Regions from separate parts of the Blautia sp. DFI.3.45 genome, predicted to be linked through region 3. Evidence: riboswitches for the same ligand, from Rfam matches in the RefSeq annotation. Region 3 holds a riboswitch; each other region holds the start of a gene.
What was found. A riboswitch is a leader RNA that binds a small molecule or an ion and turns the genes downstream of it on or off. The one in region 3 is predicted to bind cobalamin.
Positions count from the first base shown of each region.

Region 1 (10,579 bases), on a different contig from region 3:
GACGTACTAAAAAAACTTTTTCGTGTAAATGAAACACATAGATATCCCCATGTATTATCTTTTATTTTGGGTTCCAGTTCATCTGCTAATGACTTTATTGCTTCCGAATACTGTCCATATCCTATACAATTTTGGTAAGTTATTCCAGTATTAATTGTTCCTAATTGACAAAATTCAAATGATAAATCATTATCAACAATATCGTCAGCTATTTCTTCGATTGTTTTTTCACTCTGCAAATCGTAAGTTATTGCTATGGAAGAATCCATTAAAGTTCCGTTTCCCTCGATTGCACCTATATAAACATCTGTATCTTCATCGTCATAAATACAAGTTACGTTTCCTTTAATTGTTATTCCTTTTGCAATTCCATCACATCGCGAAAAGACAGTTTGAAATTCATCTGTTTCGCTATTATATGCATATGATTCATCAATTTGTACATTTATATTTTCTACAATTCCATTGTCATTTATACGAAAAGGAAATACAGCAATGTTTTCTTTTGCTTCTTTTGAAGCATATGTAATGGTGTGTCCTTTTCCGTTCAATATGCCGCCAAAACTAGATGTTGCTTCTGGAACATCTGAAATGTCAATGTCATTACATAGTATAACCGTTTTATTATTATAATTTTGTATATTTTCGATAAAATTATAATAATCTTGTTCTGTATTAATACAGTATTTCCCTGTTGAATCTTGTGATAATATATCTGAATTAGCTTTTACAAGATAGGCATTACTAAATAATAGAAAAGCTGAGAATATTAACTGATATAAGATTTTTTTTTCTTTTTTCTTTTTCTTCATATCTATTTACACCCTAAAATTAAAATAATATGAAAAAGACGAAGAACTAATGCTTTATAAAGTGAAACTTTATAAAGCATTAGTATCTTCATCTTTTTATTTGCTATTAAAATTTACTTTATTTCCAACCCGGAACCTGAATCCACTGATCTCCCTGCTGAACATAACTGGAAAATCCAAGATCTAATCCCATCATCATAGAAAAATCTAAGCATACAGTGTGTTCTTTAGTGTCGGAAAGTACAGTATCAACACCTAAGTTATCTGTATTACCATCAATAATAGTCATCCAACCTGAATAATTATTATAGTCTTTCTCAGAAAGCCAATCTGTTTTATGTACTATATTGTTCCAGGTTGAATTTTTTGTAACCTTCATGCTTTCTGTTTCTGTTGTATTAAGATTTGATAATTTGAAATATTTTCCTCTTCCGTTAGCAAGAGAGTTTGCTGTTTTATTTGCTGTACCATCATCTGCAAATACTTTCCCTAAATCGCTATTAGCATGATTTTCCATTTTAACAGCTGGAATATAATTTCCATACTGACCATCATACCAACTTAAAACTCCTTGATAATGATAAGTTTTACCATTTAAAGTCTCTTTTGTTTCAGTATCAGATCCCGAAACTGCTTTCAGAACATCTAGTGCAGTAACAGAACCGTTGGAATTTGTTACTGTAACAACTTTTTCTGGCACAATGTCTGGTGACGCACTATTTTTTCCTGTTAAACCAGTTGTCTTTATAGACACTTTTGCAGTTACTGTATCTGCCATAGCCGGTACTGCTGTGCTTCCTACCATTGTTGTTGCCATTAAGAATGCAATCACGCTTTTTCTTACTTTCATGTTCATTTTGTTTCCTCCTTAATTAAATGTATTATTTTTTTGCAGGTTATCCTGCAAAATATATCATTTCGCAGCCTTTTCAGACCACGTTTGATACCTGTTTTCCATAAGAAAGGGTATAAAAAATAAACCTCCGTTATGCCTACAGATATTTGTTTTTTATTTTTACTAAAGTCCGTCTCCTGACTTAAAGTTCCAACCTACTTGCTGCCCTTCTCGGAAAGGATCTTTCCAATGGTTTCGCAGTGTTCGTCCTTATTACAGTGGGGATGAAACCGTACCGGTATCTCACCGGATTTCCAAAAGCTAAAGATAAAGAGATAACGTTACTTCCGATATTCTGTTATCAAAGTGCAAAAAAAATCCCTGCCGGATTCGGCAGGGAATATCAATGTACAAACCAAGAATCCACTCCTATCCTTTATATTAAAGTATCCCTTATGAATACTTCTACAAGAATACAGTGAATTGCAGACTGAATATACTACAAGGGACGAAAGCCCTGTTTGGGATTCTCACCCAACGATTCTTCAATCATTACCGTAGTAATGAGCTGTACATGTGCGCTAAACGCTATTCGTTTTTTACGAAACCATCTTAACATTTTGTCCATAATTTGTCAATATCCCGATTACAAATAATTACTTCCCTTATTATCCCCGGAATACGTCTGAGAAAACACTCTTTTACAGAATCTCCACAATGCGGAATATACAAATCAAAGGAATGATCTTCCACACCTCTGTTGTGAATTACTCGGCAACTGAGTTACCAGAGCATCTGAATTAAGGCGGGATACCGCCTTTTTTCAGGGTGCATCCATGGCACCACTACTGTTTGCTCTTTAGAGCTATACAGCTACTTTTATTATTTCCGGTGTTTTCAGTCCGGTTACGGACAGTTCTTTTTTTACTCCGGATACGGAGTGATATTTTCTCAGGATATTATATGCGCCTACGGCATCTGCGTTATAGGTTCTGTTTCCCTCTCTGTACAACCCTCTCTCTTTCCGTTTGGACGGCTCTGCATATCTTTTCCCTACTTCCGGTGACAGCGGACTGCACTGGCTGGTATAACTTTCTTCCTAAAGTAACGAGAATGCGACGCGCAATTATTCAAAACCAAAAACATTACCTGCAAATCATACAAATCCCCACACATCCAATAACCAGCGCACAGAAAAGAAACGCTTTCCCTGCGCGTCCCCTCCCTGATTTTGTCTCCCCCTCAAAAAATTTGTTGTCTTTTCTCCAAAAAAAGTGTATAATACAATTTAATCGAACATTCATTGACAATTACCGGTTTTTAGTTCTGTCAGTCACGGTATAGAAATGTCGGACTTTCAGCTAAGAGGGAATCAGGTCAGAATCCTGAACAGTCGTGCTGCTGTATACGTGCAGCCATATCTCATATCCATTGCATCGTTATGCGAGAAGGAGAGACATGGCGTTACTGCGTGAGTCAGAATACCTGCTATAAACTGCCGCCATTAACTACACGCAATAGGAAATGGAAGGGTGATCTTCTTTAGTGTTCTCTTTTTTACAGAAGTATCATCCTTACATATGTTTTCTCTGTTCCTTTTAAGGAATATAGAACACCGGCAGTTATCGGTACCTTGTTATTTTTATCATAGTCCATACTACTCCCATGCAGAGAAAACAACATTGTCTATCAGCAAAGGAGTATTTTTTTATGTCAAATTCTCTGACACTTACGCGTCGTAACTGCGGACAGTATATTGAGAAGAATATGGAACTTCCACAAAACTGCCGCTCTATCTCAGCAGAAACCTTTTTTAACAGACCTGATATTCGTTCTGTGGTATTTCCCTATGAAATGGAACAGATTGGAAACAAAGCCTTTCAGGGATGTTCCCGGTTAAGCAGAATAGAGCTTCCTGAACATCTGCAAAAACTTGGCATAGGGGTATTTTCAGACTGCATTTCTCTGAAAAAAGTCAAAATTCCCGCCAGCCTTACCAGTATTCCAAAAAATGCATTTAACAATGGCCGAAAACTGAACAGTCTGGAGTTCGCCCCGAACAGCAAACTGACATTTATCGGTCCGAATGCCTTTTCAGAATGCGCTACTCTTACGGAAGTTGTTTTCCCTGCCTCTCTGGAAGAAATCGATGACAGGGCTTTTTATAAATGTAAGAAACTGAGTTGTATTTCTTTTCCGGGGGGGGGATTTAAGGGTTATCGGAAAGCAGGCTTTCTATTTCTGCGGAATGGATTCGCTGCAGCTGCCTGATTCGCTGGAAGTTCTTGATGAGAGTGCTTTTTTTAAGTGCTGTAATCTGACCTCTGTGGTGATTCCGCCCAATGTCAGATACCTTGGAAAATGGATCTTTCATGGATGTAACCGCCTGCAGTATCTGGAGATTCGCCATGATCCTGAATTTATCGGGGAATGGATCATCAACAAAGCGGCTACAATCCGCTGTTATAAAGGTTCTAAAGTAGACAGATACTGCCAGCAGTCAGGATTCAAAGTAGAATACTTTTCCTAATAACAACAAAATCTGTATTGAACAGACAAAAAAGAGGAATGTTTATGAATGATACTTTTACTTATTTTCAAAAGAAGGGATGTACTGTTTTTTCTTTTCCGGGAAAAACAAGGGTTCTTAGCACCAGTCCTCTTAATGGCGGGATCACTGCTCATCTCACGCATGCTTTAAATATCAACTGCATGAATGGTGCCTATGAATGTGAAATGCTTGGAAACACCTATGAGGAAGACCTGAACATTCATACAAAAGAGCTGGGAATTGATCCGCAGACAGCAACCGCACTCAGCACAGCGGCATGGACTGAACTGTGTGCTGTTGAGAAAATCTGTTATCAGGAGTTATCCGTGACTGCTGCTGTTACAGGGGGAATTGATTCAAACGGAATGTGTCCGGGAGATCCTTCTTCTTACTATGAAAGAAACGGCGCTTACGAGATGCTGCCACCCGGTACGATCAATGTTTTTATCTATATCAATCAGAATGTTACAGAGGCAGCCATGGTCCGCTCAATGATGATTGCTTCGGAGGCAAAAGCAGCGGCCGTTTCACATCTCTTACTTGGAAGCTGTTATTCAGAAGAAATCGCGACAGGTTCTGGTACTGACGGAATGGTGATTGCCTCGGCTATGGAGGGAGAGCTGACACTTACCGATGCCTCCGGACATTCCAAGCTTGGAGAGCTGATTGGCAGGGCAGTCCGTATGGCAGTAAAACATGCCCTGATGAAACAGACAGCTGCCTGTGGTCCGAGACAGTTTCAGGTTCTTGTTCGTACTGGCAGATATGGAATCACCCCGGGAACTCTGTGGGATTTTTATACAGAGCATGAGATTCTTTTTCATGCATACAATATTAGTTTTAAGAAAGCTTCTGAGCTGGAAGGAATACTTCTATCGCGAAACAGAAACAGCAATCTGGTTTTATGTGTGTCTCTTTATCTTCATCTGATGGATCAGCTTCGCTGGGGACTAATCATGGAACCGGAGGCTGTCCGAGAGGGAAAAAGGCTGCTTCTTTATGGACTGTACTGTGGACGGGATACTTATCTGGGCGATGTTTATCCTGAAGATGTATGGAAGAACGAAGTACTGAAAACATTTTCACTTAAAGAACAGCTGATTTATATTTTAATCTGTTATTTTTCTGTCAGATCATAGTTGGATCATCACATTTTTATGGTAAAAATATTCTATGCCTGCTTTCTCCTGATGAAATACAAAAGGGAAGTGAATAGAATAAGTTCAATGTCCACTCACTTCCCTCCTGAAATCGTTGAAATCTATATACACATTATAAGGGAAAAGCCGCAAAAAAGCGAATCCGGGTGGTTGTGGATAAAGTAAAAATGACGGATAAAAAACAGTACATAACATCAATAAAAAAATTTAAAATTCGTCATTTTTACTAATGCCCTATGCAAGGGTCTGAACAATAACCTAACATCAAGCATCAGGTAAACTAATAAACAGCCTGAAGAAAACTCTCCAGACTGTTTTTATCATTTCTGTGCAAAATACTCTTTTGTAAGTGTAATGGCAGTTCCTGAAAGCAGGAATACACCAATTAAGTTGGGGATTGCCATGAGACCGTTGAATGTCTCAGCAATGCTCCAGAGAAGTCCCAGATTTACAGTTGCACCAAGGATTGCCACTAATGAATAGGCAATCATAAATGGGCGGATAACTTTTGCAGAGAATAAGAATTCAATGCAGCGTGCTCCGTAAAGTCCCCATCCGATAATCGTTGAGAACGCAAAGCAACACATGGCAACTGCTGTAAAGATAGAAACCCAGCCTCCGTATGTAGCAGTAAATCCGGAAATTGTAAGTTCTGCGCCTGCCGCTGCACCGTAATTTACCGGCACGCCGCTTACAAGGATCACAAGTGCTGTCAGAGTACAGATCACGATCGTATCTGCAAATACCTCAAAGATACCAAACATACCCTGTTTTACAGGTTTGCTTGTATCTGCACAGGCATGAGCGATAGACCCTGTACCAAGTCCGGCTTCATTGGAGAAAATACCTCTGGAAACACCCTTTTTCATACTGAGGAAAAAGCTTCCGATCACACCTCCTGTCACTGCTGACGGATTAAAGGCTCCATAAACAATATCATGGAAAACTGCCGGAACTCTTCCGATATTTAAGATCACAACACCCAATGCAAGTACAATATAAAACAATGCCATAAAGGGCACCAGCTTCTCGGAAACACTTCCGATTCGCTTGATACCGCCCAGCAGTACCATACCAACCAGCAGCGTGATCACAATTCCAAGGATCAGATTCAGTCTGCCTGTGGAAGACTCTGAAATCACATTGAAGTTAATAAGAGCTGTATCAATTGCTGTTGTAATGGTATTTACCTGAGTAGCATTACCTGTTCCAAATACAGTCAGTACACCGAATGCAGAATAAAGAACTGCAAGAAATCTCCAATTCTTTCCCAATCCGTTCTTAATATAATACATAGGTCCGCCTACATAATCCCCATGTCTGTTTCTCTCACGGAAATGTACTGCCAGAGTAACCTCTGTAAATTTCGTGCACATTCCAAGGAGCGCGGAAATCCACATCCAGAATACAGCTCCCGGTCCGCCGATGGCGATAGCTCCGGCAACACCGGCGATATTTCCAGTACCTACTGTACCTGCCAACGCAGTACAGACTGCCTGAAAAGGTGTCATGGAACCGTCAGAGGCCTCTTTTTTCTTAAAAATTCTTCCCAGTGTGGTTTTAAGCGCATACGGGAATTTGCGGATCTGGACAAAACCAGTCCGCAGGCTCAGGTAAAGCCCTACGCCGATAATACAGATCATAGCCGGGACACCCCAGATAAAATTATTTACGACGTTATTGATGGATTCAATTGTCTGAAGCATGTTAAATAAACCTTTCTTTCGTGTAATAATAACAGTTTAGCACTTTTTTCACCGTATGTACAGAAAAATTCTATTAAGATAAAGCATTAAAGCACAATAAGTTAACAGCGCAAACAGATACGATCAGCCGCTCCACTGCTTGCCATACCCATATCACTGCTTCACAGTTTGAGCAAAAGTCAAAATAACGTATAAATTTGTCATAATTTCAGTAGCATTTCCTCACCCAAACCTCTATTATTGTAAATATGAAATCAAGGAAAACATATGTGTATTTTCCAATAGCACTTAAGCGTTTCAGTCATTAATTTAACACTTTTCAACCTAAGGAGGACATGACAAAATGATTCAGAAATATACTTACGGGACCCCATTTGAAACCGATGCCATCGTAACTTCTATCCCGGCTTCTGAGGGAACTCCTGCATACGGAACTATCTCCACAGAGAACGGCTTCTCTTTTACTTATGACATGGATGACAACGATGTTGTCTATGGTCTGGGCGAATCAAACCGCGGAATCAACAAACGTGGATATGTTTATGAAAGCAACTGCTCCGACCAGCCAAACCATACAGAAGATAAAATCTCCCTCTACGGAGCACACAACTTCCTCGTAATCTCTGGAAAGCAGACTTTCGGTCTCTTCGTTGATTATCCAGGAAAACTGAAGTTTGATATCGGTTACACACTCTCTTCCCAGTTAAAGATCACCTGTGAGGATGCAGACCTTTATCTGTATGTGATCGATGGTGAAACTCCTTACGATATCGTAAAACAGTTCCGTAAAATCATCGGAAGAAGCTATATCCCGCCTAAATTCGCATTTGGTTTCGGTCAGAGCCGCTGGGGATATACAACTGCTGACGACTTCAGAAAAGCCGCTGACGGATATCGCGAAAACAATATTCCAATCGATATGGTATACATGGATATCGATTACATGGAAGACTACAAAGATTTCACAGTCAATCAGGAAAACTTCCCTGACTTTGAAGCCTATGTCAATGAAATGAAAGAAAAAGGCATCCACCTTGTCCCGATCATCGATGCAGGTGTCAAGGTAGAGGCTGGCTATGATGTTTATGAAGAAGGCGTTGAGAAGAACTACTTCTGCAAACGTGAAGACGGCAGTGATTTCGTTTCCGCTGTATGGCCGGGCTGGACTCATTTCCCGGATGTCCTGAACGCAGATGCCAGAGCATGGTTCGGACAGAAATATGAACGTCTCATTTCCAAAGGAATCGACGGTTTCTGGAATGACATGAACGAGCCTGCAATGTTCTGCACACCGGAAGGCGTTGCTGAATTAAAAGAATACATCAAAGACAACTTCATGGACAATGAAGAAACATCTGGATTCGTTCTTGGCGCAAAGGTAAAAGGACTTGCAAATAATCCGGAAGATTACAAACGCTTCTATCACAATGTAAACGGTCAGAAGATCCGCCACGACAAGGTACATAACCTGTTTGGCTATAACATGACCCGTGCAGCAGGTGAAGCATTTGAAAAAATCGCACCTGGCAAACGTTTCCTGATGTTCTCCCGTTCCTCCTATGTGGGAATGCACAGATACGGTGGAATCTGGATGGGAGACAACAAATCCTGGTGGTCACACATCCTTCTGAACTTAAAGATGCTTCCATCCCTGAATATGTGCGGTTTCCTTTACACAGGTGCAGATCTGGGCGGTTTCGGTGCAGATACCACACGTGACCTGGTACTGCGCTGGCTGGCACTTGGTGTATTCACACCTCTTATGAGAAACCACTCCGCTCTGGGAACCAGAGAACAGGAAGCTTACCAGTTTGAAAATATCGAAGACTTCCGCCATGTGATCGGTGTCAGATATCGCCTTGTTCCATATCTGTACAGTGAATACATGAAAGCAGCATTAAACGACGACATGATGTTCCGTCCGCTGGCATTTGACTACACAGACGATGCATTCGCAACTCAGGTAGAGGACCAGCTTCTCCTTGGAAACGAAATCATGATCGCACCTGTTTATACACAGAATGCAAAAGGCCGCTATGTATATCTGCCAGAAGAAATGATGTTCGTAAAATTCCTGCCTGACGGAACAATTTCTCAGGAGATTCTTGAAAAAGGACATCACTATGTAGAAGTTGCCCTGAATGAAGTTCCACTGTTTATTCGCAAAGGAAAAGCAATCCCGGTTGCTGATGTTGCGCAGACAGTAAAGGATATCGATCCTTCTACTATCCGCATGATCGGATATGAGGGAGCTGAATATGACCGTTATGATGATGACGGAGTAAGTGCTCTGTAATTTAACCAAATCAATCAGATTTACCTGCCTCAATTGCAGGAATTACCAGACAGCAGTTAGAATTGAACGAGATGTCACCTCATAAAAAATAAAAAGAAACAGTCACATACATCTGATGAATATTGAGATATTCACTCAAGTATGTGACTGTTTTCTTTTACATTGTTATTCTTTGTCTTTATTTGCCAAAACAATATAACGGTAAATTTCTGTAAATGGGATCTCTTTTTCTCTGCTCAACTGTGCAACGCTCTCATATTCCGGATAAAGCTGCTCTTTTCCATTCAAAGTGCATACCTTTGCCAGAACTTCTCCCCATGGAGTCGGAAGGGTTCTCGTTTCTCTGGGAAGAATCGTACGTTCCATTCTGCTATAACGAATTCCAATCGTAGTAGTTTCTTCAAAAATAATATTCTGAAGCGTTTCCATATCTTCTTCCTTACAGATCACATTCAGAACCCATGCAGGTCTGTTCTTTTTCATAAAAACAGGCACATAATGCACATCTCTGGCACCGGCTTTCATCAGACGTTCCATGACAAATCCCAGAACTTCTCCACTGCAGTCATCAATGTTTGTCTCCATCTTGATAATCGTATCTTTGGTTTCCTGATTTTCAGCTTTCGGATTATTTCCGATTTCCGCGTTTTTGAATTCTTCTGTCTGAGCCTTTTCTTCATCTATTTCTGCGCTCTGTGAGATAATCATTGCCCTTAGGATTCCCGGACACTCATACTGGCGTTTACCTGCACCGATTCCAATCTTCTGGATTTCAAATGTTTCCGGAAGTTTATCCTTTGTTTTTACTGCTGCCACTATCGCCGCACCTGTAGGCGTTACAAGTTCACCTTCTACCTCTGTCATTTTCAGATGTAAATGATTGGCACTTACTATATTTGCAACTGCCGGAACCGGGATTGGCAGGATGCCATGCTGACAACGGACAGTTCCACGTCCCTCGCAGAGAACAGGAACGATCACCTCTGTAACATCCAGATTATCCAGGCAGACTGCCACAGACACAATATCCACAATAGAGTCCACTGCTCCCACCTCATGAAAATGCACCTGATCCACAGGCACATTGTGTGCTTTACTCTCTGCCTCTGCAAGAATTTCAAATATACGCAATGCGATCTTCTTTGCATTCTCAGTCATTGCGCTATGCTCTATAATATAGGTAATTTCTTTTATTCCACGGTGCTCGTGATGGTGATGG
Region 1 is NZ_JAJDMI010000021.1:34,027-44,605, reverse strand. Features, by position in the region: gene LJE09_RS09250 (hypothetical protein) at 1-551, opposite strand, end outside; gene LJE09_RS09245 (hypothetical protein) at 931-1,668, opposite strand; cobalamin riboswitch at 1,818-2,011, opposite strand; gene LJE09_RS09240 (hypothetical protein) at 2,513-2,659, opposite strand; cobalamin riboswitch at 2,952-3,154, shown strand; gene LJE09_RS09235 (leucine-rich repeat domain-containing protein) at 3,358-3,918, shown strand; gene LJE09_RS09230 (leucine-rich repeat protein) at 3,896-4,177, shown strand; gene LJE09_RS09225 (adenosylcobinamide amidohydrolase) at 4,222-5,337, shown strand; gene LJE09_RS09220 (alanine/glycine:cation symporter family protein) at 5,679-7,064, opposite strand; gene LJE09_RS09215 (glycoside hydrolase family 31 protein) at 7,408-9,360, shown strand; gene larC (nickel pincer cofactor biosynthesis protein LarC) at 9,526-10,579, opposite strand, start outside.
Region 1: another riboswitch for cobalamin. It lies ahead of LJE09_RS09245 (hypothetical protein); the one in region 3 lies ahead of LJE09_RS01620 (sirohydrochlorin cobaltochelatase).

Region 2 (9,300 bases), on a different contig from region 3:
GAAAGCATAAATGATAAGATCATATCCATTTACAACACACCCCCTTTCTGCACCTGTCTAGGGGTGGTAGCTCAACTATTATATCATAGAACAATGTGTACAGAAAGACTATACTTGAAATATATACTGGGATAGTGGTGTGTGAACAGTAACTATGTTACAATTAAGTCTGTAATTATTATTAGTCTTTGACATTCCCGCATCTTTTTGATACTATAGAATCAGTAAAAAACTAGCAGACCTCCCATGGGAGAAATCCTATGGGAGGTTTTTGTAACGAGGTGAGGTGTATAATGAAAAAAGAAAACAATTCTGCACATAACCATAACAGAGGAAGCTTTTCCGGAAGGATTGGTTATGTGCTGGCAGTTGCAGGTTCTGCAGTAGGACTGGGAAATATCTGGAGATTTCCATATCTTGCAGCGAAATATGGAGGCGGAATTTTCCTGCTGATCTATATTCTTCTGACAGCGTCATTTGGTTATGTACTGATCATGTCAGAAACAGCCCTTGGACGAATGACCAGAAAGAGTCCGGTAGGTGCATTTGAGCATTTTGGAAAAACGAAATCATTCAAAATCGGCGGATGGTTAAATGCAGTGATTCCAATGCTGATCGTTCCTTATTACAGTACGATTGGCGGATGGGTAATTAAGTATCTTGTGGAATATTTCAAAGGAAATGTCCAGGCAGTAGCGGAAGACGGATATTTTGGAAACTTTATTTCCGATTCCTGGCAGGTGGAACTCTGGTTTCTGGTATTTGCGGCGCTTGTATTCATCATCATTCTCGGTGGTGTACAGAACGGTGTAGAGAGAATGTCAAAGATCATGATGCCGGTTCTGGTAGTTCTGGCAGTCGTAGTTACAATCTATTCTGTCACACGTCCGGGCGCTGTTGAAGGTGTGAAATATTTCCTGATCCCGAATGTGAAAAATTTCTCCTGGATGACAGTAGTAGCAGCGATGGGACAGATGTTTTATTCTTTGTCCATTGCAATGGGAATCCTCTATACTTACGGTTCCTATGTCCGTAAAGATATGGATATCGAGAGATCTACCACACAGGTTGAGATTTTCGATACAGGTATCGCAATCCTTGCGGGACTGATGATTATTCCGGCGGTATTTGCATTCTCCGGTGGAAATCCTGAAACACTTCAGGCAGGACCATCTCTGATGTTTATCACATTGCCAAAAGTATTTGCAAGTATGGGATTTGGTACTGCAACAGGAATCGTATTCTTCATACTTGTATTACTTGCAGCTCTGACAAGTGCAGTTTCCCTGATGGAAACCAGTGTTTCCACATTCATGGACGAACTTCACTGGAGTCGTAAGAAATGCTGCGGTCTGATGGTTGTGATCATGATTGTACTTGGAACCGCATCTTCCATGGGATATGGACTTCTGGATTTCATTCGTATCTTTGGAATGAACTTCCTTGATTTCTTCGATTTTATGACAAACTCAGTAATGATGCCGTTGGCAGCACTTGCAACCTGTATTCTGATTCTTCGTGTTGTTGGTATTGATGGAATGGTAAAAGAAATTGAACAGTCTTCTCCATTCCGCAGAAAGAAACTGTACAGAGTATTTATCAAATACTTTGCACCGATTTGCCTGATCATTATTTTGCTGAGTTCTATTGCAAACGTTTTGGGAATTATCAGTATGTAAAAAATATATGACTCTTTTTACAAAGAATGCAGCATGGATCAACTGCAAGACAAGAGAAGAAGCAACTGCACAGTTCACCAGGAAGAATGGCTGGCAGGCAAACATGGCAGGAAATCTGCCAATGAATGTGTGAAATGTGGTAAGTGGGAAGAAGTATGTCCGCAGCATATTAAGATCAGAGATGAGCTGGAGAAAGTTGCAGCAGAACTTTTGGGATAAATTGCTATAGATAAGAGTAGAAAAGAGGAGTGAAACATGAAATTCGATAAAGAGAAAATGCGCTTATACGCAATAACGGATCGTCACTGGCTTAATGGGCGGAGCCTTAAGGAAGTGGTAAAGGAGAGTCTGGATGGAGGCGTAACCTTTCTGCAGCTCAGAGATAAAAATTCAGATGATGAAACTTTCCTGCAGGAAGCAGCTGAACTTCAGGAATTATGCAGAGATTATAAGGTACCTCTGATCATAAATGACAATGTGGAAATTGCTTTGAAGATGAATGCAGATGGTGTTCATGTAGGGCAGAGTGATATGGAAGCAGGTGCTGTGCGTGAGAAACTTGGACCGGATAAAATCCTGGGAGTTTCGGCACGAACGGTAGAGCAGGCATTGCTTGCACAGGAGCGTGGTGCAGATTATCTGGGGGTGGGTGCAGTATTTGCAACCGGTTCAAAAGCAGATGCGGCAGAACTTCCCCATGAAACACTGAAGGCAATCTGTGAAGCGGTATCTATCCCTGTGGTGGCAATCGGAGGGATCACAGCAGAAAATATATCTCAGCTAAAGGGAACAGGGATTTGCGGTGTGGCAGTGATCAGTGCCATTTATGCTCAGAATAACATTAAAGAAGCAGCAGAAGAACTGAAAGAGGCAGTAGATAAGATTGTATTATAGAAGAAATGAGAGGAAGACAATTATGAGAACTGCACTGACGATCGCAGGAAGTGATTCCAGCGGAGGCGCCGGAATCCAGGCAGATATTAAGACAATGATCACAAATGGTGTATATGCAATGAGTGCCATTACCGCATTAACTGCACAGAATACAACCGGTGTACAGGCAATATTAAATGTAACACCGGAATTTCTGGGGCAGGAACTGGATTCTGTTTTTCAGGATATTTATCCGGATGCGGTAAAAATCGGAATGGTATCAGATAAAGATCTGATTCATGTAATAGCAGAGAAACTGAAACAATATAAAGCGGAAAACATTGTTGTGGATCCTGTTATGGTTGCAACAAGCGGTGCCAAGCTGATCAGTGATGATGCAGTGGAGATATTGAAGCAGGAACTGTTTCCACTGGCTGATGTGCTTACTCCGAATATTCCGGAGGCAGAGGTTCTGGTTGAAATGTCAGTGACCAATGCAGAGGAAATGATAGAGGCTGCCGGAAAGATTTCTGAGACATATCATTGTGCAGTACTTTGCAAAGGCGGACACAGCATTAATGATGCAAATGATCTGCTTTACTATGATGGAAAATATTGCTGGTTTGAAGGAAAGCGTATCGATAATCCAAACACACATGGAACAGGCTGTACGTTGAGCAGTGCCATTGCTTCCAATCTTGCAAAGGGATATGACCTGCAGACTGCTGTAAAACGTTCCAAACAGTATATTTCAGGAGCACTGGCGGCAATGCTTGACCTGGGAAAGGGAAGTGGCCCTATGGATCATGGATTTGCAATCCGAAATGAATATGTGAAAGAAAGTGAAAAGTGAGAATAGCTATGGAAGACAATAAAAAGAAAGGCCTCGGAATGGTTCTGGAAGGTGGAGGTATGCGGGGACTGTATACAGCCGGAGTTCTGGATGAGCTGATGGAGCAGGGGATTTATGCAGATTCTACAGTTGGCGTTTCCGCCGGTGCAATTTTTGGATGTAATTATAAGTCCCGCCAGATTGGACGAACCCTTCGTTATAATACCAGATTCTGCAAGGATAAACGATATATGGGATTGAAAAGCTGGATCACTACCGGCGATCTTTACAGCAAAGATTTTGCATATGGGGAGGTGCCCTGGAAGCTGGATGTTTTTGACACAGAGACATTTGCCAGATCACCCATGAAGTTTACGGTTGTATGTACAGATATTGAAACAGGAAAACCCTGCTATCAGGAATGCAGAATGGGAGACAGGCTGGATGTGGAATGGATGCGTGCATCAGCTTCCCTGCCACTGGCCGCCAGACCGGTAAAGCTGAATGGAAGAATGTATCTGGACGGTGGTATCTCAGATCCGATTCCTGTAAACTGGATGCTTTCACAGGGTTATGAGAAAAATGTGGTAGTATGTACTCGCCATCCGGGATACAGAAAAGAACATAATAAGCTGATGCCGCTGCTCAGACTGAAGTTCAGGGAGTATCCGGAGCTTGTAAAGCTTCTGGATGAACGTCATATTCAGTATAATCGTATGCTGGATAAAATCGCATATCTGGAAAAAGAGGGCAGGATCCATGTTATCCGCCCGGACAGAGACATCAGTGCCAAACCGGTTGAGCGTGATCCCGCCCATTTAAAGGAGATTTATGAGGTGGGACGGAGAGTGATGAAAGCTGATATGGAGAAACTGAAGGCGTATTTGGCAGAGTAGAAAACAGAGAAAAAACCATTACATAAAAACAAATTAAAAACAATTCTTTAACCGAATTAAGTGAGTTCCCTGCAGAGCAGTTATTCGGTGTAGAGATACGTAGCAATGTGGATTAAGAATCTGATAAGAAGAAAGATAGATTTGGAAAATTTTATAACCGAATCCATCTTTCTTTTTGTCTGTAGAAATGTTTTTAGTCTGCAAATCGAAGTGAGATGTTATCAGTGAACAGGGGCAGGCAGACTCGTTTGATAAAATATAAAGCATAACAGTATAAAACAGTTGACAACAGTTATGCACTGTTATATACTGTTTGCAGATGGAGGAGAAACATATGCATATAATAATCAATAATTCATCCATGGTACCTATTTATGAACAGATCATAGACCAGATTAAGTCTGCGATTATCAGAGGAGAGTTACAGCCGGACACTGTATTACCTTCAGTACGCAGTTTGTCAAAGGAACTGAAGATTAGTGCCCTGACTGTGAAGAAAGCCTACGACAATCTGGAAGAAGAGGGATTTACCGTCACTGTTCATGGAAAAGGAACCTACGTTGCAGCCACAAATAAAAACCTGATGAGGGAAGAACAGCTCAAAGAAGTAGAACATGATCTGGAGCAGGCGATCATGAAGGGCAGAAGATGTGGACTGAACGATGAGGAAATCAGAAATCTTTTTGAAATGATCATGGAGGACTAAGACATGTTGAAAATCAGTCATTTGCAGAAAAATTACAGAGGTTTTTCGCTGGACTGTTCTATGGAAGTACAGCCTGGGATGATTACAGGACTTATTGGAAGAAATGGTTCCGGGAAATCCACCACATTTAAAGCTTTGCTTGGCCTGATTCATCCGGATGGCGGAGAGATAGAGGTCTTTGGGAAAAAGGCAGAAGAGCTTAAGCCGGAGGATAAGCAGAAACTGGGAGTTGTTTTTGCAGATTCAGGCTTCAGTATGTATCTGACAGCAGCGGGCGTGGCCAATATTATGAAAAGCATATATCCGGATTTTGACAGAGAGAAATTCCTGCAGCAGTGCAGAAGATTCAATCTGCCCACAGACAAGAAAATCAAAGAATTTTCCACTGGTATGAAAGCAAAGTTTAAAGTACTGGCAGCATTAAGCCATAAGGCAGAACTGCTGATTCTGGATGAGCCCACAGTTGGTCTGGATGTGATAGCCAGGGATGAAGTGCTGAACATGCTGAGAGAATATATGGAAGAAAATGAAAGCAGTTCTATTCTGATCAGTTCACATATTTCATCAGATCTGGAGAGTCTTTGTGACGATTTTTATATGATCCATGCCGGAAAAATTATCCTTCATGAGGATACAGATGTACTGCTGTCAGATTATGCAGTTCTTAAAGTTGCAGAAGAAGAGTACGAAAAACTGGATCAGCAATACCTTATTAAGATCCGGAAAGAAGCTTATGGATACAGGTGTCTGACAAACCAGAAACAATTTTATATGGAAAATTATCCGGATGTTGTAATTGAGAATGGAAAGATTGATGATCTGGTAGTGATGATGGAGGAACAGGTATGAAGGGATTATTTGTAAAGGATATAGAACTGATGAAACAGCAGAAACAGTTTTTTATCCTGGTTGTTGTAATGGAAGTCATCCTGAATCTGGCAGGAAGCGGGAGTGTCAGTTTTGCTACAGGATATTTTACGATTGTCACAGCAATTTTTGCCATTACGACTATAAGTTATGATGAGTTTGATAATGGTCTTGCGTTTCTTATGACCTTGCCGGTTACCAGAAAACAGTATGTGGCGGAAAAATATCTGCTGGGAGCAGGGCTTACGGCTGTAGCGTGGGGAATTGCAACGATAACGGGAGTAATCTGCAAAGGTGTGGCAGAACTTCAGGGGTGTCTGAGTGAGACTATCATTGGCAGCCTGATATACATTCCACTGGCACTTCTTATGCTGGCGGTATCGCTCCCGCTTGTAATACATTTTGGAGCGGAAAAAGGACGTTATATTGCAATGGTCATGTGGGCTATTATATTTGCCGTAGTTTATATTCTGATAAAAACAATGGGACTTTCAGCAGACGCAGTCGATGCATGGCTGAATGGACTGAACTGGGGAATGGTATTGGCCGGAGTTGTATTATTTACAGTAATTGTATATATGGGGTCTTTTTGGATTGGTGTCCGGCTTATGGAGAAGAAAGAATTCTGATGTGTCTCGAATATGGTTGTAATTATAAAAGCAGTGTGCTAAAATTGTATCAGCGTAATTGAATAAGCTGTTAAGTGAACATTATCATATGCAGATTTTGTGTATGGTAATGTGAGAGGGAATCAGGTGAAATGCCTGAACGGTTGCGGCCACTGTATACAGAAAAAAAGCGGGATTGTAATATGTCATTGCACAAATATGTGAGAAGGCGGAATCCGGCTGTCAGAGAGTATCTGGAAATATTTCTGATACAACATTCATGAACTGCTGAAGCATGGATGTTGTATCAGTTTTTATTTTGTGGAAATTTTCTGTGATCTGTGAGTCAGGAAACCTGCCTGACAGCGTAAAGAAGGAGCTTCCGTAAAAAGTATCCGTTATTCTTATCACTTCTATTTTACTTTTTCTGAAGTCCCATCTTTTCGGTTACACGAACAGGTAAATAACATATACGAAAAGAGAGGAAGTCAAATGAAAAACAGGTATTTATCCACAAGAATCATGGCAATTATGATGGCAGCAGCTATGGCAGTTTCCGCAGCTCCGGCAGCTTTTGCAGCAGAGAGAGCAGACTCTGAGACAATCAAAGAGGACAATCAGCCGGCAGCAGATGCAGACGCACAGGATTCAGCAGATGCAGATAAGACAGCAGACGCAGAAGGTACAAAGACAGAATATCCTCTGACCATCACAACCTATGATTATGATGGAAATGAAATCGAAACAACCTATGAAAAGGCACCAGAGAAAGTTCTTGCTGTATATCAGGGAAGCATTGAAACCATGCTTGCACTTGGCCTGGAAGACCGTCTGGTAGCTACTGCAGGTCTTGACAATGAAGTTCCGGATGAACTTAAAGATGCATTTTCAAAAACAAATTATCTTGATGAATTTACCCCATCCCTTGAGACTGTAACGATGTTGGAGCCAGACATGATCTTATCCTGGAGCTCCCTGTTTTCTGATAAAAATCTCGGAAATGTAACAGACTGGATCGACAAAGGATGCAACACTTATTACAACACAAACACACGCCCTGACGGAGACAGAACTCTGGAAAATGAATTTACAGACATCTTAAATCTTGGAAAGATTTTTGATGTACAGGACAAAGCACAGGCAATCGTAGATGATGCAAAGGCAGTGATCGATAAAACTCTTACAGCAACAGCAGATGTAGAAGAGAAACCAAGCGTAATGGTTCTGGAACCTCTTGGAGAAGATATCACAAACTATGGTGCAAAGAGCCTTGGTGGAGATATGGTAACACAACTGGGTGCGACTCTGGCAAACCCGGATGCTTCTACAGCAGGAAAAGAAGATATCATTGCAGCAAACCCTGATGTGATTTTTGTTGTATACATGCCATATGCAGGTGATGATCCGGAAACTGTAAAAGAAAGCCAGCTTGCCGTTATCAAGGATGACGAAGCACTTCAGAGCCTTGACGCTGTAAAGAACGGTCGTGTTTATCCGATCATGCTCAGTGAAATGTACGCAAGTGCAACACGTACACAGGATGGTATTGAAACTTTCGCAAAAGGATTATATCCGGATGTGAATCTTGACTGATTGAGGACATAACAGTGAAAGAACAGGTTTCACAGACAAAAAAAGGCAGTGTGCTCAGGACATCCATGTATGTGGCAGTTCTTATCGGGCTTGCGGCATTTTTGATTTTTTCCATTCTTGCAGCAATCACTTTTGGAAATGCAGATCTGTCACTGAAAGATGTTTACAGTGTCATTGCATATAAATTGTTTCATATCAAAAGCCTGTCCGCCTATGCAGAAGGCGCAGTTCACGATGTTGTGTGGCTGATCCGGCTGCCCAGAGTCCTGCTGGCTCTGGCAGTTGGAATGGCTCTTTCCGTCTGTGGCGTAGTTATGCAGGCGATTGTCCAGAACCCACTGGCAGATCCATATGTACTTGGTATTTCATCCGGTGCATCCCTTGGTGCAACACTGGCGATCATGCTTGGAGTTGGTGGATTTCTCGGTGGAAACTCAGTTGGTGTTCCTGCATTTATTGGTGCAATGGTCACTTCTTTTGCAGTAATTGCCATTGCAAACATGGGCGGAAAAGCTACTTCTGCTAAACTGATCCTTGCCGGAATGGCCGTCAGTGCGGTATGTTCTGCTTTTTCCAATTTTGTTATCTATATCACCAATGACAAAAATGCAGCAACAGAAGTAATGAAGTGGATGATGGGAAGCCTTGCAGGCGCAAGCTGGAGCAGAGTAGGTGTAATGCTTCCTGTTACATTGATCTGTGTAATTATTTTCTGGACGCAATATCGTAATCTGAATCTGATGCTGTTAGGAGATGATGTATCGATCACACTGGGAACTGATTTGCACAGGCTGAGAACTTTTTATTTGATCGTTGCTTCTGTAATGATCGGGTTTGCAGTATATTGTGCAGGTGTGATCGGCTTTGTAGGACTTGTGATCCCTCATGTGATCAGAATCCTTTTTGGAACAGACCACAGAAGATTATTGCCATTAAGTGCACTGCTTGGTGCATCGTTCTTGATCTGGTGTGATGTGGCATGTCGTGTGATCCTGAAGAATTCTGAGATGCCGATCGGTGTGCTGGTATCCATTATCGGTGCTCCATGCTTTATTTATCTGCTTGTGCGGAAATCCTATGGATTTGGAGGTAGTAAGTAATGAAAATCACTACAGAAGATATTCAGGTTGGATTTCACGCCAGACAGATACTGAAGGGAATTTCCATAGAGTCAAAGGATAAGGAACTGGTAGGGATCATCGGACCAAACGGAAGCGGAAAATCTACATTATTAAAATGCATCTAC
Region 2 is NZ_JAJDMI010000071.1:777-10,076, reverse strand. Features, by position in the region: gene LJE09_RS16025 (sodium-dependent transporter) at 294-1,679, shown strand; gene LJE09_RS16020 (hypothetical protein) at 1,713-1,898, shown strand; gene thiE (thiamine phosphate synthase) at 1,935-2,573, shown strand; gene thiD (bifunctional hydroxymethylpyrimidine kinase/phosphomethylpyrimidine kinase) at 2,596-3,405, shown strand; gene LJE09_RS16005 (patatin-like phospholipase family protein) at 3,414-4,280, shown strand; gene LJE09_RS16000 (GntR family transcriptional regulator) at 4,615-4,986, shown strand; gene LJE09_RS15995 (ABC transporter ATP-binding protein) at 4,990-5,835, shown strand; gene LJE09_RS15990 (ABC-2 transporter permease) at 5,832-6,482, shown strand; cobalamin riboswitch at 6,570-6,838, shown strand; gene LJE09_RS15985 (ABC transporter substrate-binding protein) at 6,954-8,054, shown strand; gene LJE09_RS15980 (FecCD family ABC transporter permease) at 8,069-9,154, shown strand; gene LJE09_RS15975 (ABC transporter ATP-binding protein) at 9,154-9,300, shown strand, end outside.
Region 2: another riboswitch for cobalamin. It lies ahead of LJE09_RS15985 (ABC transporter substrate-binding protein); the one in region 3 lies ahead of LJE09_RS01620 (sirohydrochlorin cobaltochelatase).

Region 3 (10,579 bases):
CAGGTCCGAACCATGTACTTCCTACAAACGGAACAGCCAAATTTTTCTCAGCCCTTTCCGTAGATGATTTCATCAAGAAATCAAGTATTGTATATTACTCAAAATCCGCACTGCGTAATATACACAAAGATATCATTCAGTTTGCAACTTCTGAGCAGCTTACTGCACATGCAAATTCTATTGCAGTTCGTTTTGAGGATGAAGATAAAGAATAATGGTAAGGCTTTGAATCTGAAATCTGCTATAATGTAAACTGTAGTTTGCGCATTAAAACAATGGATTCAGAGTGTTTGAAAATAAGTAAGACAGAGAGGACTTAACCATGGCAAGAGAAGCCTCAGCAGAAAGAAATACAAAAGAAACAGAAATCAAATTAAAAATAAATCTGGATGGAACCGGATATTCTGATATTGAGACAGGTGTGGGATTTTTTAACCATATGCTGGATGGATTTACCCGTCATGGGCTCTTTGATCTCAGTGTCAGAGTCCATGGTGATCTTCAGGTGGATGACCATCACACCATCGAGGATACAGGAATTGTTCTGGGAACTGCATTAAAAGAAGCAATTGGTGACAAAAAGGGGATTAAGCGCTATGGAAGCTGCATCCTTCCCATGGATGAATCCCTGGTGCTCTGTGCGATCGATCTGTCCGGAAGACCTTACTTTGTATGGGATGCAGAGTTTACCACAGACAGGATCGGTGACATGTCCACGGAAATGGTAAAAGAGTTCTTCTATGCCATTTCCTATGCCTGTGGCATGAATCTTCATATCAGGGTTCTGGCAGGTGGGAATAATCACCATGTAGCAGAAGCAATGTTCAAAAGTTTTGCCAAAGCACTGGACGCAGCCACATCCTATGATCCAAGAATCACAGATGTTCTGTCTACCAAGGGCAGTTTGTAAAATTTGAAAATTTACGAAATGATTTATGGCAATCAATAAATTAGATGGAGACAGAAAATGGAAAATACAGTGAATTTAAAAAGCAGTATTGCATGGTCTGATTTTAAATTAAACAGTGATGAAATGGTACCTGTTATAGCCCAGGATTATCAGACAAACGAAGTGCTGATGCTGGCGTATATGAATGAAGAAGCATTTAATACCACTCTTGAAACAGGTAAAATGACTTACTGGAGCAGAAGCCGCAATGAACTCTGGACGAAGGGACTCACATCCGGACATCTTCAGTTTGTAAAATCCCTTACACTGGATTGCGACAATGATACGATCCTTGCTAAAGTAGAGCAGATCGGTGCAGCCTGCCATACCGGAAACAGAACCTGTTTTTTCAAAACCCTGACAGAAGTGTAATGAATAACGCGATAATATACAAGCCAAAATTCCATTGCCGCAGGCAATCTGGAATGAATTTTGGCTACGTTACTGTGAACGGAGTGAACAGTAACACTAATGCCAAACATTAGAGGAAAATATACACGAATTGTATTGACATTTTTGGTAAAATGTGATAAAAAAAGAATATCCGAATTAAATATGTGCAATGTTATAACGCAAAGGTTGCATCGCGCTTGATGCGCAAAAGAGAATCCGGTGAGAATCCGGAGCGATACCGTCACTGTGTATGGGAGCTGCTTTTCAGAAACCACTGGGAAACCGGGAAGGGAGAAACAGCGATGATCGAAGTCAGGAGAACTGCCTTGGCGTAGAATTTAAGGTCTGCGGTATACAGAACCTGTATTCTCATAACGATACATAGCTCTTTTATTAAATGAATCAGACAGAATCGGAAATTACAGATATATCTGGTACATATAAACCATGTATTTATGGGAAAGCGGTAGCTGCAGAATATGCAGTTGCTTTTTTTGTGCATACAATTGTCCGGAAATACGAGAAATAAAAGAGGAAAAACGAAATGAAAAGAAAATCCATGTTAGCCTTATTACTGGCAGTATCCATGACCTGTTCCATGACAGCAGCAACAGGTACAGTTGCTTTTGCATCTGATGATGCAGCAACAGAAGAGGCTGCAGATGACACAGAAGCAACTGCAGACGATGCAGATGCAGCAGATACAGAGGAAGCATCTGATGATACAACAGAAGCTTCTGATGATGATCAGAAAGCCGCAGACGAAGTTGGTGCCCTGATCGATAAGATTTATGTTCAGGAAAGAACAGACACAACTGACGAAGACTGCAAAGCAGCAAAAGAAGCATGGGACAAACTTACAGATGCTCAGAAAGAACTGGTAACAGGTGAAGAAGCAAGCCCTGAATACTTTGGACGTGACACAGGTGATGCTTCCAAAGATGATCCTCGTAACCAGGATGAGATTGGTGAGAATGAACTTCTTGTAGTAAGTTTTGGTACATCCTTCAACGACAGCCGTGCAGAGGATATCAAAGGAATCGAGGATGCCCTTGCAAAAGCATATCCGGACTGGTCAGTAAGACGTGCATTTACAGCACAGATCATCATCAACCATGTACAGGCAAGAGATGATGAAGTAATCGATAATATGCAGCAGGCTCTTGACCGTGCAGTAGCTAACGGTGTTAAGAATCTTGTTGTACAGCCGACACATCTGATGCATGGTGCAGAATATGATGAAATGACAGAGGCAATTGATGGATACAAAGACAAATTTGAATCTGTTGCAATTGCAGAGCCAATGCTCGGTGAAGTTGGTGATGATGCTACAGTGATCAATGATGACAAGAAAGCAGTTGCTCAGGCAATCACAGATGAAGCTTGCAAGGAAGCTGGATTTGATGATATGAAAGCAGCAGCAGATGCAGGCACAGCATTTGTATTCATGGGACATGGTACATCCCATACAGCTAACGTAACCTATGACCAGATGCAGACACAGATGGATGATCTTGGATTCACAAACGCTTTCATCGGAACTGTAGAGGGAGAACCGGAAGACACAGCATGTGACAAGGTTATCGAGAAAGTAAAAGAAGCAGGATTCAAGAATGTAATCCTTCGTCCTCTGATGGTTGTTGCCGGAGACCACGCTAACAATGATATGGCTGGTGATGATGCAGATTCCTGGAAATCTCAGTTTGAGGCATCCGGTGATTTCGACAGTGTTGACTGTCAGATCGCAGGTCTTGGAAGAATCGCAGCAGTAGAAGATCTGTATGTGGCTCATACAAAAGCAGCAATTGATTCTCTTGGAGCATCTGACGATGCAGCAGCAGAAGATACTGATGCCAAAGCAACAGATGACAGTGCAGACGATGCACAGGCAGACGATGCACAGGCAGATGACGCAGCTGAGACAACAGCTGATACTGCAGAGGCTGACGCTGAATAAAAAATATTGTTCAAACAAGATAAACTGCCCGGAGAACTTGCAAAAGTTTCCGGGCAGATATATTATATGATAAGAAAAAAAGAAGTCATAGCAATTCCATAAAATACTGCAAACAGTTCGCACGTTTCTGTTCATTCCGTTCACAGTAACGTGCGCACATCTGAGAAAGATCCAGAGGAACTGTCTTAATTGCATTATTTTCTGGAATTACTATAATATATTTGCCATCACCTGTTCAAAAGCCTGTTGCTCTGCAGCAGATGGGTTGAACAGCACGATAGAAAAAACTATAAAAAATATGAAGATAAGGGAGAAGAAATAATCATGAAGAAACGTTCATTTACATTATTAATGTCAGCACTTACTATTTCAGCTACTCTGATCGGTACAAGCCCGGTTGCTGCAAAGACAGATACTGATACGGCAACAGAAGAAACCACTGATAAAGAAGAAACAACTGCAAAAGATGCTGATTCAGAAAACACAGATAATAAAGAAACAGATGCATCCAAGAGTGATACATTAGAGGATGGCACCTACACAGCAGAATTTGATACAGACAGCGGAATGTTCCATGTAAATGAAGCAAACGATGGAAAAGGAACCCTTACAGTAAAGGATGGCAAGATGACTATCCATGTAAGCCTTGCTTCTAAGAAAATTGTAAACCTTTTCGTCGGAAAGGCAGAAGATGCACAGAAAGACGGGGCAGAGGTTCTTGAGCCAACCACAGATACTGTTACATACAGCGATGGAATGAGTGAGGAAGTATATGGATTTGATATCCCGGTACCCGCAATTGATGAAGAATTCGATGTAGCTTTGATCGGAACAAAAGGAAAATGGTATGACCATAAGGTAAGTGTCAAAAATCCTGTAAAATCCGATGATACAGATGCAAAAAAAGATGATAAAGAAAATAAAGATGCAGATTCCAAAGCAGATGACACAGACAAAGATGCGAAAGACAGTAAGACAAGTGAAGGTAAGACTTTGGCAGATCTGAATCTTGAAGACGGCGATTATACCATGGATGTAACTCTCACAGGCGGTTCAGGAAGAGCAACCATTGATTCTCCTGCAGCCATTAATGTAGAAGGCGATAAAGCTACAGCAACTATCGTATGGAGCAGTCCGAACTATGATTATATGCTTGTGGATGGTGAGAAATATGAGCCGGTTAATAAAGACGGAAACTCCACTTTTGAAATCCCTGTCAGCGTATTTGATGCAGAGATGGAGGTAACAGCAGATACAGTAGCAATGAGTGAGCCTCACGAGATTGACTACACCTTAAATTTTGATTCCACAACTGCCAAAGAAGCAGAAAAAACAGCAAAATAATCACATACAAACAAAGAAACAATTATGAAGATGAAAAACATAATAAAGAAACAGCAAAAAACAATATTTATCGGTTTTATGTCAGTTGCATTATTTATTATCTGTATATGCACTGTCTGTACAGCATACGCAGCAGATAAAGACAATGCAAAAACTCCTGTGGATATCCCGGGACTTACCTATGATCACAGTATGGAACTTTCCTACGCAGAAGAATTCAGCGTAGACTATTACAATGATGGCTATGCTCTGATTACTATCAATCAGGAAGGACAGTTTCTTGTAGTTCCAGAGGGAAAAAAGGCTCCAAAGGGGCTTGAAAAAGATATCACAGTTATTCAACAACCGCTGAACAACATCTATCTGGTAGCAACCTCTGCCATGGATCTTTTCCGCGCAATTGACGGTATTGACAGCATTCGTCTTTCAGGAACTCAGGAGAATGGATGGTATATCCAGGAAGCAAAAGATGCCATGGAATCCGGAAAAATGATTTATGCAGGCAAGTACAATGCACCGGATTATGAACTGATCCTGGATGAAGGCTGTGGTCTTGCCATTGAATCAACTATGATCCATCATAATCCGGAGGTGGAAGAGAAACTGGAACAGTTTGGTATCCCGGTAATGGTAGAACGTTCCAGTTATGAGAGCCATCCTCTGGGAAGAACTGAATGGATGAAACTCTATGCTGTGCTTCTCGGAAAGGAAGATGTAGCTGAGAAGGCATTTAAGGAGCAGACAGACAAGCTTGACAAAGTTCTGACCTCTGATGATAAAGATACAGGTAAAACAGTAGCATTCTTTTATATTAATTCCACAGGTGCTGTCAATGTGCGAAAGAATGGTGATTATGTTTCAAACATGATCGAGCTTGCAGGCGGCAAATATGTTCCCGAAGATACAGGAGAAAGTGATAACGCTTTGTCTACCATGAATATGCAGATGGAAGAATTTTATGCCAAAGCAAAAGATGCGGACTATATCATCTATAACAGTACTATCGACGGTGAACTTTCTAGTATTGATGAACTGCTGGCAAAAAGTAATCTTCTGGCAGATTTTAAGGCAGTGAAGGATGGAAATGTGTGGTGTACGGGTAAAAATCTTTTCCAGGAAACCACCGAGCTTGGAACCATGATCGAAGATATTCATACAATCCTTACCACAGATGATGATTCACTGGATGAACTTGTATATATGCATAAGTTAAAATGATATTTGTAAATCCTCGGCACACTTGAATTCGCATTCTATGCGATTGGTATAGTTATTTACGAATGGCATTGAAATATGTTTGCGGGATTCTGCAGAACTGCCAAAAGCAGGAAATATAAAAACAAAAGGAACAAAAAATATGGATGACAAAAAACGTACAGCCAGATACTGGATAGCATTTTTTATACTGGCGGTGTTTCTGGTGATTTTATTTGTCTGGAATGTAAATGCCGGAAGCATTCATCTTTCAGTGGGTGAGATTCTGAATATTATTTTCAGACATCAAGGAGATGCGACTGCTTACAATATAATATGGGAAATCCGTCTTCCCAGGATTCTGTCAGTGATCATTCTTGGAGGAGCACTTTCTGTATCCGGATTTCTTCTTCAGACATTTTTTAATAACCCTATTGCAGGTCCCTTTGTACTTGGAATTTCTTCAGGAGCCAAGCTGGTAGTTGCACTTCTGATGATTTATTTTCTGAGCAGATCTATTTCCATGGGTTCTGCAGCCATGATCATTGCAGCGTTTATCGGTTCTATGATTTCCATGGGATTTGTCCTGCTGGTTGCCAAAAAAGTCCACAACATGTCCATGCTGGTTATCAGCGGTGTCATGATCGGTTACATCTGTTCTGCAGTTACAGATTTCGTAGTTACATTTGCGGATGACTCCAATATCGTCAATCTTCACAACTGGTCACTGGGAAGTTTTTCAGGAATGTCCTGGGGTAATGTGAAAGTAATGGCAATAGTAGTTCTGCTCACAATGGTGATCGTGTTCTTTATGTCTAAGCCTATCGGTGCCTATCAGTTGGGTGAAGTTTATGCCCAGAATATGGGAGTGAATATCAAGCTGTTCCGCATAGGACTGATTCTCTTATCCAGTATTCTGTCTGCCTGTGTGACAGCTTTTGCAGGACCAATTTCTTTTGTTGGCATTGCAGTGCCTCACATTGTAAAAAGCCTGCTGAAAACAGCCAGACCGCTCCTTGTGATCCCGGCCTGTTTTCTGGGAGGGGCAGTATTCTGTCTTTTCTGTGATCTGATCGCCAGAACCGTATTTGCACCTACAGAACTCAGTATCAGTTCCGTAACAGCAGTGTTTGGCGCACCGGTTGTAATCTATATCATGATCCGCAGACAGAAGAGAAATTGATATAAAAAGCAGGAGTAGAATACGCTATCCGGGCAGATTACTATAAGATGCAGCATAAAAAAGGAAAACAGGAAAAAATATGTCAGAGAAAATAGCAGATGTAATAAAGGAAACAGAAAATAACAAAGCAGACCGGCAGGAACAGTATTTTTTCCGTACGGATCAGCTGACTGTGGGATATGACGGAAAACCTCTTATCAGAGAAATCAATATTCAGCTGAAAAAGGGAGAAATCCTCACTCTCATCGGTCCTAACGGTGCCGGAAAATCCACTATTCTTAAAAGCATCACCAGACAGCTTGCCACGATCAGCGGTACTGTTTATCTGGATAAAGAGAAAATGGCAAAGATGACCAATAAAGAGGTCTCTCAGAAACTGGCAGTCGTGCTCACAGAGCGTATGCGTCCGGAACTGATGACTTGCGAAGACATTGTAGCCACAGGGCGTTATCCTTATACAGGAACTTTGGGAATACTCTCCGCAGAGGATAAGACAAAGGTAAAGAAATCAATGGAAACCGTCCATGCATGGGATTTAAAAGACAGGGATTTTACAGCCATCAGCGATGGTCAGAGACAACGAATCCTTCTTGCCAGGGCTATCTGTCAGGAGCCGGAGATCATTGTACTGGATGAGCCGACTTCTTTTCTGGATATCCGTCATAAGCTGGAACTTCTTACCATTTTGAAACAGATGGTGCTGGATCATCAGCTTACAGTGATCATGTCGCTGCATGAGTTGGATCTTGCACAGAAAATATCTGATAAAGTTATCTGTGTACATGGAGAATATATAGAAAAATATGGTGCTCCGGAAGAAATCTTTACTTCTGAGTATATTCAGAAGTTGTATGGAATTACCAGAGGAAGCTATAATGCTGCTTTTGGATGTGTGGAGATGGATCCGCCCAGAGGTGAACCTCAGGTGTTTGTAATTGGCGGTAATGGAAGCGGAATTCCGTATTATCGAAAACTGCAGAGACAGGGAATTCCATTTGCGGCAGGAGTGCTTCACACGAATGATGTAGACTGTCAGGTAGCCGGTGCACTTGCAGACCAGGTGATTACAGAGAAACCTTTCGAAAGTATTTCACAGGAATCTTATGATAAGGCTGTGGAATTGATGAAAAAATGTCAGAAAGTTATCTGTCCTCTGAAAGACTTCGGAACAGTGAATGCCGCAAACAGGGAACTGCTTCGCCTTGCGCGGGAGCTGGGAATACTGGCAGAGCTATAGGTTACTGTTCACTCCGTTCCCAGCAACACGCTTCGCGATGCACAGAATTTATGCTAATCGCATAAATTCGCGCAGTATGTCTCGGGTTTTCTGTGACCTTCGCTCACAAAAAACACCTCGCGGGATATTAGCAGTGAACAGTAACAGCTATAGTACATCGTTTTCGAAATAATATTATTATTTCATGTATATGTATGCTATAATGGATACCATCAATCATCCAAAGGAGAGAAATATGGATAAGTTATACATTGTTATCCCGGCATACAATGAGCAGGATAACATTGAACAGGTCATTAATGACTGGTATCCTGTTATAGAGAAGCATAACGGAAACGGTCAGTCACGTCTGATTGTCATTGATGACGGGAGCAAAGATTCTACATATGAAAAACTGAAACAGTGTACAAAGACACGCCCTCTGCTGATTTCGATAACAAAACCAAACGGCGGTCATGGTGCAACTGTGCTTTATGGCTATAAGTATGCACTCAAAAATGGTGCAGATTACATTTTCCAGACAGATTCAGACGGCCAGACACTGCCGGAAGAATTTGAACCGTTCTGGAAACGAAGACAGAAATATGATATGGTCATCGGCTGGAGAAAAGACAGACAGGATGGAATATCACGTGTTTTTGTAACAAAAACTCTGAAACTGGTTATCCGTATCTGTTTTGGGGTAAATCTGACAGATGCCAACACTCCGTACCGTTTGATGAAAGCAGAGACGATGGCCAGGTACATACATCTGATTCCGAAGGACTTTAATCTTTCCAATGTACTTCTGGCTGTTATTTATAAGAAGAAGGGATGCAGCATCAAATTTCTTCCTGTCACATTCAGACCTCGTCAGGGCGGGGTGAATTCCATTAACATGAAGAAAATCTGTAAGATCGGAAAACAGGCGGTAATAGATTTTGTGAAATTGAACAGGATTATCCGCCGAACATAAAAAATGATGAAAAAAAACTGTTGTTCCTACAGTGATCGTGAGGAATAGCAGTTTTTTTATGTTATAGGAAATTACTTCGTAATGTTCCTATAACATAAAAAAGCCCTCCGGGCAGGATTCTTTCTTGTATTTTCAGATAAATGTCGAATCATATCATAAGATGTCGGACGAAATAAATTGACATTTTCTTTAAACAAAATTACAATTATAGTTGTAATAAGACAGAAAACGGTATGTACCGATCTGCACACATCGGGTACATAACACACATAACACAACAAATCAACATATAACAAAACAACACACACAGGTAACAAGGTTACCACAAATGTAAAAATAATAATAGGGAGAAAAGAATAAGATGAACAAAATGAATGAATTGTGCGAAATGGAATTAACAGGTCGTTACGAGGAGAAACTTTCTGCTCTGAAAGCGGAAATCAGTGCAGCAGATGAGTATATCAGGCAGGATAACAGTGACCTGACGGAATTTGAGAACCGATATGAGCGTTTAGATATCCCGTATCGTGTAAAAAGATTTCTGGATGACTATATTGCGTGTATGCAGACAAAATATGAACGTCTTGCAGACCTGTGCTATCTGGCGGGAGAACAAGGATTATAAAAAAAATCTTGTTTTATCTGTCGAAATAAAGTATTGTAGTAATATACTATATTTACGACAGATAAGGAGAAAATGCGTTATGTACAGAAAGAAAAATTTTATAAGTCTGGGAATGAGCCTGGTTCTGGCAGCAGGAATTACGGTAACACCTGTAACAGCAGCAGATTTCACAGATGGTACAGTTTCTGAATTTAATTCAGATGATGCAACAGAATTTGATGTACAACAGGAAACTGCGGATAATGCGGAGTTTGCATCAGATACAGAGGATAGCATTTCGGACAAAGCAGGTTCAAATGAAGCAGATTCAGACGAAGAAGTCTTTGCAGAGGCTGTAATTCCGGACGAAAACGGTGCTGTGGATAACAGACAGCTTCTGGAGAAATATCTGAATGACATTCTGTACGGACAGGATCCGGACACACAGCCAGCAGCTTCTCTGGGTGAGGATGTACTGAATGGACAGCAGCAGACCTTATATGAGGAACTTAAGAGTAAAATCAGCGCAGTGGCATCGAAAGGTGGTTCTACCAGGTTTAAAGTCAGTTCAGATCTGGGACTGACCTGGCAGACAACAGCAAGCGGCAATGCGCTCAAAAGAGAAGTAGCCGCACACCTTAATGAACTGGATATTTCAAAGATTATCGATTGCCTGGCTGTAGATTGTCCATATGAATTGTACTGGTACGAAAAGACTGCAGCTACTACTTGGCAGTATGGTTACAGCACAAAGGCAACAGGA
Region 3 is NZ_JAJDMI010000003.1:17,513-28,091, forward strand. Features, by position in the region: gene hisD (histidinol dehydrogenase) at 1-215, shown strand, start outside; gene hisB (imidazoleglycerol-phosphate dehydratase HisB) at 323-910, shown strand; partial or broken gene hisI (phosphoribosyl-AMP cyclohydrolase) at 989-1,315, shown strand; cobalamin riboswitch at 1,509-1,685, shown strand; gene LJE09_RS01620 (sirohydrochlorin cobaltochelatase) at 1,887-3,299, shown strand; gene LJE09_RS01625 (hypothetical protein) at 3,624-4,643, shown strand; gene LJE09_RS01630 (ABC transporter substrate-binding protein) at 4,668-5,861, shown strand; gene LJE09_RS01635 (FecCD family ABC transporter permease) at 6,001-7,020, shown strand; gene LJE09_RS01640 (ABC transporter ATP-binding protein) at 7,100-8,257, shown strand; gene LJE09_RS01645 (glycosyltransferase family 2 protein) at 8,493-9,212, shown strand; gene LJE09_RS01650 (hypothetical protein) at 9,574-9,837, shown strand; gene LJE09_RS01655 (hypothetical protein) at 9,917-10,579, shown strand, end outside.